One region of the Streptomyces sp. NPDC029044 genome, then DNA from elsewhere that is predicted to be linked to it. Evidence: riboswitches for the same ligand, from Rfam matches in the RefSeq annotation. Region 1 holds a riboswitch; the other holds the start of a gene.
What was found. Region 1 has a riboswitch for glycine ahead of gcvP (aminomethyl-transferring glycine dehydrogenase). Riboswitches for the same ligand answer to the same signal wherever they lie in the genome.
Positions count from the first base shown of each region.

Region 1 (5,248 bases):
CCCGGCCGGGAAGACGGCCTCCTCACGGCTGTAGGTGTGCTCCCACTCCCCGGCGAGCGCGCCGGCGGTGTGCGGGGCGCCGCGCAGCGGGTTGTCCTCCGCGGGCCACGCGCCGGAGCCGACCTTCTCGATCTCCGCGCGGATGGCGATCATCGCCTCGCAGAACCGGTCCAGCTCGGCCAGGTCCTCCGACTCGGTCGGCTCGATCATCAGCGTCCCGGCCACCGGGAAGGACATGGTCGGCGCGTGGAAGCCGTAGTCGATCAGCCGCTTGGCGACGTCGTCGACGCTCACACCGGTCGCCTTGGTCAGCGGGCGCAGGTCGATGATGCACTCGTGCGCGACGAGCCCGCCGGGACCGGTGTAGAGCACCGGGTAGTGCGGCTCAAGGCGCTTGGCGATGTAGTTGGCGCTGAGCACGGCCACCTGGGTGGCGCGCTTCAGCCCCTCGCCGCCCATGAGCCGGACGTAGGCCCACGAGATGGGCAGGATGCCGGCCGAGCCCCAGGGAGCCGCCGAGATGGGACCGACGCCCGTCTCCGGTCCGGCCTCCGGCTGCAGCGGGTGGTTCGGCAGGTAGGGCGCGAGGTGCTCGCGCACCGCGACCGGGCCGACGCCGGGACCGCCGCCGCCGTGCGGGATGCAGAAGGTCTTGTGCAGGTTCAGGTGCGAGACGTCGCCGCCGAAGTGCCCCGGCTTGGCGAGCCCGACCAGCGCGTTGAGGTTGGCCCCGTCGACGTAGACCTGGCCGCCCGCCTCGTGCACCTGGGCGCAGATGTCGGCGACGTGCTCCTCGAACACACCGTGGGTGGACGGGTAGGTGATCATCAGCACGGCCAGCTCGTCGCGGTACTGCTCGATCTTCGCCCGCAGGTCCTCGACGTCGATCTCGCCGTCCTCGGCGGTCTTCACGACGACGACCTTCATGCCGGCCATCACGGCGCTGGCCGCGTTGGTGCCGTGCGCGGAGGACGGGATCAGGCAGATGGTGCGCTGCTCGTCGCCGTTGGCCCGGTGGTAGCCGCGGACGGCGAGCAGACCGGCCAGCTCGCCCTGCGACCCGGCGTTCGGCTGGAGGGACACCTTGTCGTAGCCGGTGACCTCGGCGAGCCGGTCCTCCAGCTCGTGGATGAGGGTGAGGTAGCCCCCGGCCTGCTCGGCGGGCGCGAAGGGGTGCAGCTGCCCGAACTCGGGCCAGGTGACCGGCTCCATCTCGGTGGTCGCGTTGAGCTTCATGGTGCAGGAGCCCAGCGGGATCATGCCCCGGTCGAGCGCGTAGTCGCGGTCGGCCAGCTTGCGCAGGTAGCGCAGCATGGCGGTCTCGGAGCGGTGCTGGTGGAAGACGGGGTGCGTCAGGTAGTCGTCGGTGCGCAGCAGCGCGCCCGGAAGCCCGTCCTCGGTGGCCGCGTCCAGCGCCTCGACGACGCCCTCGACTCCGAAGGCGGCCCATACGGCACGCAGCTGGGCACGCGTGGTGGTCTCGTCGCAGGCGATCGAGACGTGGTCGGCGTCCACGAGCCGCAGGTTGACGCCGTTGTCCCGGCCGGCGGCCACGACCTCGGCGGCCCGGGCCTCGACCCGCACGGTCACGGTGTCGAAGTAGGAGCCGTGCACGACCTCGACGCCCCCGTTCGCCAGTCCGGCGGCGAGGACGGTGGCGTACCGGTGGGTGCGCCGCGCGATGCCCTTCAGGCCCTCCGGGCCGTGGTAGACGGCGTACATGCCGGCCATGACGGCGAGCAGCACCTGCGCGGTGCAGATGTTGCTGGTGGCCTTCTCGCGGCGGATGTGCTGCTCACGCGTCTGCAGCGCCAGCCGGTAGGCCTTGTTCCCGTCGGCGTCCACGGACACGCCGACCAGCCGCCCGGGCAGGCTGCGCGCCATCTTGTCCTGGACCGCCATGTATCCGGCGTGCGGTCCGCCGAAGCCCATGGGCACGCCGAAGCGCTGGGTCGTGCCGACCGCGATGTCCGCCCCGAGCTCGCCGGGCGACTTCAGCAGCGTCAGCGCGAGCAGGTCGGCGGCGACGGTGACCAGCGCCCCGAGCGCGTGCGCCTGGTCGATGACCGGCTTGATGTCCCGCACGGCACCGGATGCGCCCGGGTACTGGACCAGCACGCCGTTGATGTCGCGCTCGGCGATGTCGGCGGGAATGCCGTCGCTCAGGTCGGCGACGACGACCTCGACCCCGGTCGGCTCGGCGCGGGTCTGGATCACGGCGATGGTCTGCGGCAGCGTGTCCGCGTCGACCAGGAACAGGCCTTTCTTGTTCTTGCCCAGCCGCCGCGACAGCGCCATGGCCTCGGCGGCCGCGGTGCCCTCGTCGAGCAGGGAGGCGCCGGAGGTCGGCAGACCGGTCAGCTCGGCGACCATCGTCTGGAAGTTCAGCAGCGCCTCCAGCCGGCCCTGCGAGATCTCCGGCTGGTACGGCGTGTAGGCCGTGTACCAGGACGGGTTCTCCATCACGTTGCGCATGATGACGGGCGGCGTGAAGGTGCCGTAGTAGCCGAGGCCGATCATGGAGCCGAGGACCTCGTTGCGGTCGGCGAGGGAGCGCAGCTCGGCGATCACCTCGGCCTCGCTGCGGGCACCCGGAAGGTCCAGCGCCTCGGCGCTCTTGATCACGGCCGGGACCGCGGCAGCGGTCAGCTCGTCCAGCGAGCCGTAACCGACGTGCGCGAGCATCTTGGCGCAGGCCTCGTGGTCGGGGCCGATGTGGCGCTGCTCGAAGGGGACTGCCTCTTCGAGCTCGGAGAGCGGAATGCGGTGGGCGGTCATTACGGAGGCCTCCTGGTCGACACGACCTTCGAGGGGCACCACGGCACGGGTACCCGAACGGCCTCCCCCTCTGTCATCTCAACCTGAGAGCTTCACCGGATCGCCCGAAGGCCTCCGGCTTTCACCGTCGGTGAGAGCGGAAGCCGTCGACACCCGCCCTGCTTTCCAGAGTGACCTCGTCCGTGCGGTACGTGAGCCTGAGAGATTCCGGGGAGGATTTGCTCCTTCGGCGCCTCCGGTGATGTCTGGAGGACTCTCCCGCACGGGGTCAACAGCCGCTGCCAGCGTACCAGCGAGGTCAACGCACGAACCTTCGAGTGGCCGCATCCCCACTTGTACCGTTTTGTAGTGTTTACGGATGAGGTGCGACCATGTGGAGGGCCCGTGCGAACCGATATCGATCCGCGCAACCTGATCGGCCGCAAGGCGTTCGACCGCAACGGGACCAGGATCGGCACCATCGACGAGGTCTACCTCGACGACGCCACCGGCGAGCCGGAGTGGGCGGCCATACGGACCGGCCTGTTCAGCAGGGACGCCTTCGTCCCCCTGGAGCCCAGTGAACTGATCGAGGGCGCCCTGCACGTCCCCTTCGAACGCGCCCTGATCAAGGACGCCCCCGACTTCGGGGTGGGCCGCCACCTCTCCCCCGAGCAGGAGCTACAGCTCTACCACCACTACGGTCTCGACGTCGCCGCTCCGCCCCCGCTCCCGGACCACGACTTCGGCAAGCTGGCGGGCACCGACGAAACGGCCTGAGGCCCCGCCTCGGGTGCCTCGTCTCCCCCTTGGGTCCCTCGTAACACCAACGGCAGCGGCTCCGCCGCCTCCAGATCCGGGTCGTCGACCCGGAAGGTCCGCACGCGCCCGGGCTCCGAGGAGGGCGTCTCGAAACGCACGGTGACCCGCCCCAGACCGCTGCCCTGCACCCAGCCGTGCCCGAACCGGGCGTGCCGCACGTCGTGCCCGGCGGGCCATCGCCGCTCGGCGAGCGGCGGCTGCTCCTCGGCCGGCGCCACGGTGTGCTCCTCGACCGGGCCCTCCGCGACGGCCCGCTCCCCCGCCGCCTGCGCGAACAGGTCCTCCTGGGTGTAGTCGGCGAGCCCGCTGACGCCCACCCCGAGGAGCCGCACCCCGCCGGTCGTGTCGACCGAGTCCAGCAGTCTGGCCGCCGCCTCGCGGATCACCGCGAGGTCGTCCGTGGGCCCGCGCAGCGTCTCGGAGCGGGTGAGCGTCGAGAAGTCGTACCGCCGCACCTTGAGCACGATCGTCCGCCCGGACAACCCTGCCCCGCGCAGCCGCCGCACGCACCGCTCGGCGAGCCGCTGCACCTCCAGCCCGACCCGCGTCCGGTCGTGGATGTCGACGTCGTAGGTGTCCTCGACCGACACCGACTTCGCCTCGCGCTCCGCCACGACGGGCCGGTCGTCCCGTGCCAGCGCCATGGCGTACAGCCCGTGCCCGTGCGCCTTCCCCAGCAGCCGGACCAGTTCGTCCTCTCCGGCCTCGACGATCTCCTCGACGGTGGTGATCCCGGCCCGCCTCAGATGGTCACCGGTGGCCGGCCCGACCCCCGGCAGGATCCGCACCGACATCGGGCCGAGCATGGCCCGCTCCGTCCCCGGCTCGATCACCACCAGCCCGTCGGGTTTGGCCTCCTCCGAGGCGATCTTCGCGAGCATCTTGGAGGCGGCGAGACCCACCGACCCGGTGAGCCCCGTGACGGCCCGTATGTCCGCGCGCAGCTTCACCCCGGCCAGCCGCGCCGACCGCTCGTCCCAGGCCACACCCCCGGCCTCCAGGTCCACGAACGCCTCGTCCAGGCTCAGTGGCTCCACCAGCGGCGACAGCGCACGCAGCAGCTCCATCACCCGCTCGCTGATCGACCGATAGAAGGTGAAGCGCGGTACGAGATACGCGGCGTTCGGCGCGAGCCGCCGGGCCTGACCCATGGGCATCGCCGAATGCACCCCGAAGACCCGCGCCTCGTACGACGCGGTCGCCACCACGCCCCGCGGCCCGAGCCCGCCCACGACCACGGCCTTCCCGCGCAGACTCGGCTTGGACGCCTGCTCCACCGAGGCGAAGAAGGCATCCATGTCGAGATGCAGGATCGTGGGCGCGGTTCTCACACCTCCGATGCTGCCCTACGCCACTGACAACGCCCGCGCGACCGCCCTGAACGCCGCTCGGGAAACCGCTTGCGCCGCGATGCGGAAACGTCACGCCTCCTGCGACCGCGTGCGGTCCTGCGCTGCTGGAGGGCTCAGCCGGCCCGGTTCCGCCGACGCGCGAGCTCGTCCGCGGGATTGGGCCCGACCAGGGTCTCGCCGGTGTCGATCCGCTCGCCGTGCAGCTGGGACAGCGCGCTCTCGACGTCGCGCCACACCACGCCCACGGCGATCCCGAACACGCCCTGGCCGCCTTGGAGCAGGGCGTGCACCTCGTCGGGAGAAGTGCACTCGTAGAC
Region 1 is NZ_JBEZWN010000014.1:122,787-128,034, forward strand. Features, by position in the region: gene gcvP (aminomethyl-transferring glycine dehydrogenase) at 1-2,778, opposite strand, end outside; glycine riboswitch at 2,954-3,049, opposite strand; gene AB0E85_RS15290 (PRC-barrel domain-containing protein) at 3,163-3,537, shown strand; gene AB0E85_RS15295 (DNA polymerase IV) at 3,456-4,910, opposite strand; gene AB0E85_RS15300 (MerR family transcriptional regulator) at 5,045-5,248, opposite strand, start outside.

Region 2 (5,248 bases), on a different contig from region 1:
CATAACGGTGCCGATGACGACGGACAGCAGCGTCGCGCCGAAGGCGACGACCAGCGAGACCCAGGAGCCCTCCAGGATGCGGGCGAGGATGTCCCGGCCGAACTTCGGCTCCACACCCAGCGGATGGTCCCAGCTCATCCCTCCGAAGTCACCCTTCGGCAGAGAGGTGTTCGGGTCGACGAGGTCCTGGTGGAAGGCGTTCGGGTCGAGGCCCAGCAGCGCCTGGATCGGACGTGACAGCGCCGCCACGAGGATGAGCAGCACGACAACGATGCCACCCACCACGGCCACCTTGTCGCGCTTGAAGCGGGTCCAGGCGATTTGCCCGAGCGACCGTCCCTCGATGTGCTGGGGCTTGGCACCCGCCAGCACGGCCTCCGGCTGGGCCTCGGCCTGCGATCCGGTGGTCTCGATCGGTGCCGTCACAAGTGCCCTGCCCCTTCTCGCCGGTGGTCACCGGCCCCCTTGCCCACCGTTGGTCGGCGGTTGATCCACTGTGGCTGTGGCGTGGCGTGGCGTCCGCAGGTGGTACGGCCACCGACAGACCGATCCTCAGCTTGGTATCGCTCACAGGATCGACGGCCTCGCGCCTGAGAGGCGAGTCTTCAACGCGCTCACGATCACACGCCAGGCCTGATGGAGAAAGTATGCGCAACCGTGATGCCGACTGGGAGATTCCGTTATCCGGACACGCGGGCACGCGGTCCGGACGATATGGCGTCGAAACCTGTGCAGTGGGCGCAAAGCACCTGGCGCCCGCCGGCTGGACGGCCGACGCGGCAACCGCCGATGCGCGACGGCCGATTCGGACCGGGTTCAGTACCGGCCCTGGGCCGGCGGGTATCCGTACCCGGAGGCAGGGGCCTGGACGGGTGCGGTGGCGTGGGCCTCGCGGTCGTAGAAGGGGCGCGCCTTCGCGCGCAGCCACAGGGCGACCGGGTCGTGCTCGTCGGACATGGCGACCGTCGACACGGGGAGCCCGTCCGGCACGGCGCCGAGGGACTGCTGCATCATCGCGCGCACGGAGTCCACGGCCGGCGGCGAGGTGTCGTACACGTCCAGTCCGATGGCGAGGTACGGCGCCCCGAGCGCGGGCTGCACCCAGGCGCGGCGCAGCGAGCGGACGGCCGGGGTACGGTGGGCGTTCTGCGCGAGCAGGGCGTAGAACTGCGGGATCTCGATGGCGGGTTCGGACAGCCGCAGCGGGCCGGCGGGCTGGCGGTCCAGGCCGGTGGCGATCCGGCGCAGGTCCAGCCAGGGGATGCCGACGCCGCCGCCGGGGGCGTGCGGGTTGAGCCAGAGGCCGTAGTGGTCGGGGTAGAGCGCACGGGCGACGTCGACGCCGTCGATCACCTCGTAGGAGCGGTTCCAGCCGCTGGCGGAGAGCTCCTGGGCGGAGGTCACGCAGGGGGCGTAGCCGAAGCCGTCGACGTCCATGTTTCCGTACTGGGCGTCCGGGGATCCGGCCTGGCCCCGCCACAGGAGCATCCAGATCTGGCCGGTGTGCGGGGTCGCGAGCGCGCGCAGGAGAGCCTCGTAGGCGTCGTAACGCCCGGGCGTGACCTGGCGCAGCATGTGCTCGACCTGTCCGGCCGCGGCCGTGCCGCTCGCGCTCACCTTTACCGCCCCTTCGTACAACGCCTCGACGGTGTCCTAGCTTAAGCCCGCAGGGGAGCCCGGGGATGATGCCGTCGGGCGGGTGCGGGTCGCGTGGGGTTGATCGCGCTCACGCGGCGGAGCCGCATGACGATACAGCCGCGCGCCCCCGGCCCTGCCGCCCTACCGCTGGTAGAAGGGCCGGACCCGCTCCCGCATCCAAGCTCCCACCGGGTCCTCCGCCACGTCCAGGAGGACGAGGTTGACCGGCCAGGGGGCCGGGACGGCGCTGACGGCACGGGTGAGGGCGTCCAGGGGGAGGGCGCGCAGGTCGCCTTCCCACTGGGAGAGTTCGACGCCGACGAACATCACGGGGTCGGCCGTCTCGATGGCCGCGAGGCAGCGGCGGGCCGAGACGACGACACCGGTCGCCTCGAACTCCGCGGAGGCGGCGGCGAGGAAGTCCACCGGGTCCTCCTTCCAGTCCGGCTCGAAGAGGCGGACCCGGCCGCCGCTCGCGGGGCCGTCCAGCGGGGTCCGGCCGGCCCGGCACAGCTCGGCCACCGCGGGCGGCGGGAGCGGGATGCCGACCACGCCGCCCGGGTTGACGGCGATGCCCGCGTGCGGGGGCAGGCCGCGGGCGAACTCCACGGCGGGCGCGATGGTGTACGCCATGTGGGAGCCGACGACCTGGCGGAACTGCTCCTCGGAGCTGAACACCGGCACGAACGCCTGGCCGTCCATCTCGATGCCGGGCAGGTCGAGGGGGCCGCTGTGCGGGCCGCCGCCGTTGGGCAGCGGAATCCACACGAAGCTCCGGCCGAGCACCTCGACGATCCGCCCGCCCGCCGCCGGCCCGGCGCCGAGGGAGGCCGAGAGCACCTCCTCCAGCTCGTTGCCGGGCCAACCGCCGTGCGGGTGGGTCTGCGTCTGCGCCGGGAAGTCCGCGGAGAAGCCCGCCGGGATGTCCATCTGCCTACCGCCTGCCTGGAACCACTGCTGTGGCTCAAAGGCTAACGGCTGCGGGACGCGGGGAGGCAGGGCTGTGGAGGGACGGGGCGCGACGGGGAGGCCGGGCGGATACGGACGCGGGTTCGCGCCCCTGCACCCTGCCCCGGTCCTCGCCCCACGTCCGTCAGCCCGTGAAGCCGATTCTCCGCAGTGCGTTCGCCGCGTCGCGGTCGGCGAGGACGGCCGAGCCGCAGCCGGCGGGGAGGTCGCCGCGCTCCACCGCGCGCAGGAGGCGAGTGCCGGCCGTGCGGTGGCGCAGGAACGCGTAGCGCGACACGCCGCGGCCCCGGTCGCGCTGGCCGGCCAGGGCCTGCTCGGGGGTGACGTCGAGGAGGAGCAGGTGGAGCGTGCCGCCCCGGCGGCGGGCCTCGCGGGCGAGCCAGCGGCGGACCCAGGCCTGGGTGCCGCAGTCGTGCACGACGACGCCCTCGCCGGTACGCAGGGCGCGGCGCAGCCCGGCGTAGTGGGCGAGGCGGACGAGCGGGCGGTAGAACGCGTACGGCAGGGCGCGCGGCATGCGGCGGGCCCAGCGGTCACGGGTGTCCTGGGAGTCGATGCGCCGGCCCGGCACGGTGCGCCGCATCAGCGTGGACTTGCCGCTGCCGGGCAGGCCCGTGACCACGACGAGGTCGCGGGGGCCGAACAGCAGCGCGTGCGGGCCGCGGCTGGCGCGGTCGCGCAGATCACGGACGACCGGTGCCGGCGCCGGGGCGCGGACCGCCCGGGCCGGAGCGGCCGGCTGCTCGGGCAGCGCGATGCCCGTCGTCGCGTACGCGGTGGTCCTGTTCACCGTGATCGTCCTCCCCTGGGGCCAGGTACGGAGTCCCATCCCCGCCGAGTGTAAAGAGAAGGTAATGCCGCAGGCCTCTCATTTACGTTCTCGTCCTGCAACAGGGCTGCTACAGGTCGCCGTGTCCGGTGGGCGGGACTCGTGCACTCTCTGGGAAAGGTCCCCCTGCCACGCCGGAAGGATGCGTGCAATGATGTGCGCGCCAACTGCATACCGGCCGTTTGAATCCGCGCGGGAGAGTCCCCAGTACCGCAAGAGCTGGGGCGCCGAAGGAGCAAGTCCCTCCCTTGAATCTCTCAGGCCCCGTTACCGCGCGGGCGAGGCACATCTGAAAAGCGGGCCACCGGTCACCGGCGGCTCCACCCAAGGTGCAAGCCAGGGCCCCTGCGGTCATGGCGAACCTCTCAGGTTCCGATGACAGATGGGGAGGAACGACCTCGCCCTCCCTCACGCTCGGCTTCGCTCGCGCGGGAGGGGCCCCCATTTGCCTTGGGAGACGACCGACCGTGAGCAGTACAGGAGAACTCCGTCACACCGCGCTCGATGCCCTGCATCGCTCGCTCGGCGCGACGATGACCGACTTCGCCGGCTGGGACATGCCCCTGCGCTACGGCTCCGAGCGCGACGAGCACATCGCCGTGCGCACGAAGGCCGGCCTCTTCGACCTCTCCCACATGGGTGAGATCACCGTCAGCGGCCCGCAGGCCGCCGCCCTGCTGGACTTCGCCCTGGTGGGCAACATCGGCGGCGTGAAGCCGGGCCGGGCCCGCTACACCATGATCTGCCGGGCCGACGGCGGCATCCTGGACGACCTGATCGTCTACCGCCTGGGCGAGACCGAGTACATGGTGGTCGCCAACGCCTCCAACGCCCAGGTCGTCCTGGACGCCCTGGCCGAGCGCGCCGCCGGTTTCGACGCCGAGGTGCGCGACGACCGGGACGCCTACGCGCTGATCGCCGTCCAGGGCCCGGAGTCGCCCGGGATCCTGGCGTCCCTGACCGATGCCGACCTCGACGGGCTGAAGTACTACGCCGGGCTGCCCGGCACGGTCGCGGGCGTCCCGGCGCTGATCGCCCGGACCGGCTACACCGGCGAGGACGGCTTCGAGCTGTTCGTGCAGCCCGGGCACGCCGTCGAGCTGTGGCAGGCCCTGACCAAGGCCGGCGAGGGCGTCGGCCTGATCCCCTGCGGTCTTTCCTGCCGCGACACGCTGCGCCTGGAGGCGGGCATGCCGCTGTACGGGCACGAGCTGTCGACCTCCCTCACCCCCTTCGACGCCGGGCTCGGCCGGGTGGTGAAGTTCGAGAAGGAGGGCGACTTCGTGGGGCGCGAGGCCCTGCGCGAGGCCGCGGAGCACGCGAACCACGAGCCGCCGCGCGTCCTGGTCGGCCTGATCGCCGAAGGCCGCCGGGTCCCCCGCGCCGGGTACGCCGTCGTCGCCGAGGGCAAGGTGATCGGCGAGGTCACCTCCGGGGCCCCCTCCCCCACGCTGGGCAAGCCGATCGCGATGGCCTACGTCGACGCCATGTACTCCACGCCGGGCACGGCCGGTGTCGGTGTGGACATCCGGGGCAGTCACGAGCCGTACGAGGTCGTGGCGCTGCCGTTCTACAAGCGCCAGAAGTAGACACTGGCCGAAGGGCCGCGGCAGCTACCCCGCGCCCGTCGTCCCAGCTCACCAGCAGTCCCCCCTTCCACAGCACTCCCGCGCGTACAGGAGAATCCAGGCCATGAGCAACCCCAAAGAGCTGCGCTACAGCAAGGAGCACGAGTGGCTGTCGGCCGCCGAGGACGGCGTGTCGACGGTCGGCATCACGGAGCACGCGGCCAACGCGCTCGGCGATGTCGTG
Region 2 is NZ_JBEZWN010000037.1:32,021-37,268, forward strand. Features, by position in the region: gene AB0E85_RS25925 (ABC transporter permease) at 1-426, opposite strand, end outside; gene AB0E85_RS25930 (enhanced serine sensitivity protein SseB C-terminal domain-containing protein) at 817-1,617, opposite strand; gene AB0E85_RS25935 (enhanced serine sensitivity protein SseB) at 1,780-2,568, opposite strand; gene AB0E85_RS25940 (AAA family ATPase) at 2,732-3,397, opposite strand; glycine riboswitch at 3,620-3,719, shown strand; gene gcvT (glycine cleavage system aminomethyltransferase GcvT) at 3,904-5,025, shown strand; gene gcvH (glycine cleavage system protein GcvH) at 5,129-5,248, shown strand, end outside.
Region 2: another riboswitch for glycine. It lies ahead of gcvT (glycine cleavage system aminomethyltransferase GcvT); the one in region 1 lies ahead of gcvP (aminomethyl-transferring glycine dehydrogenase).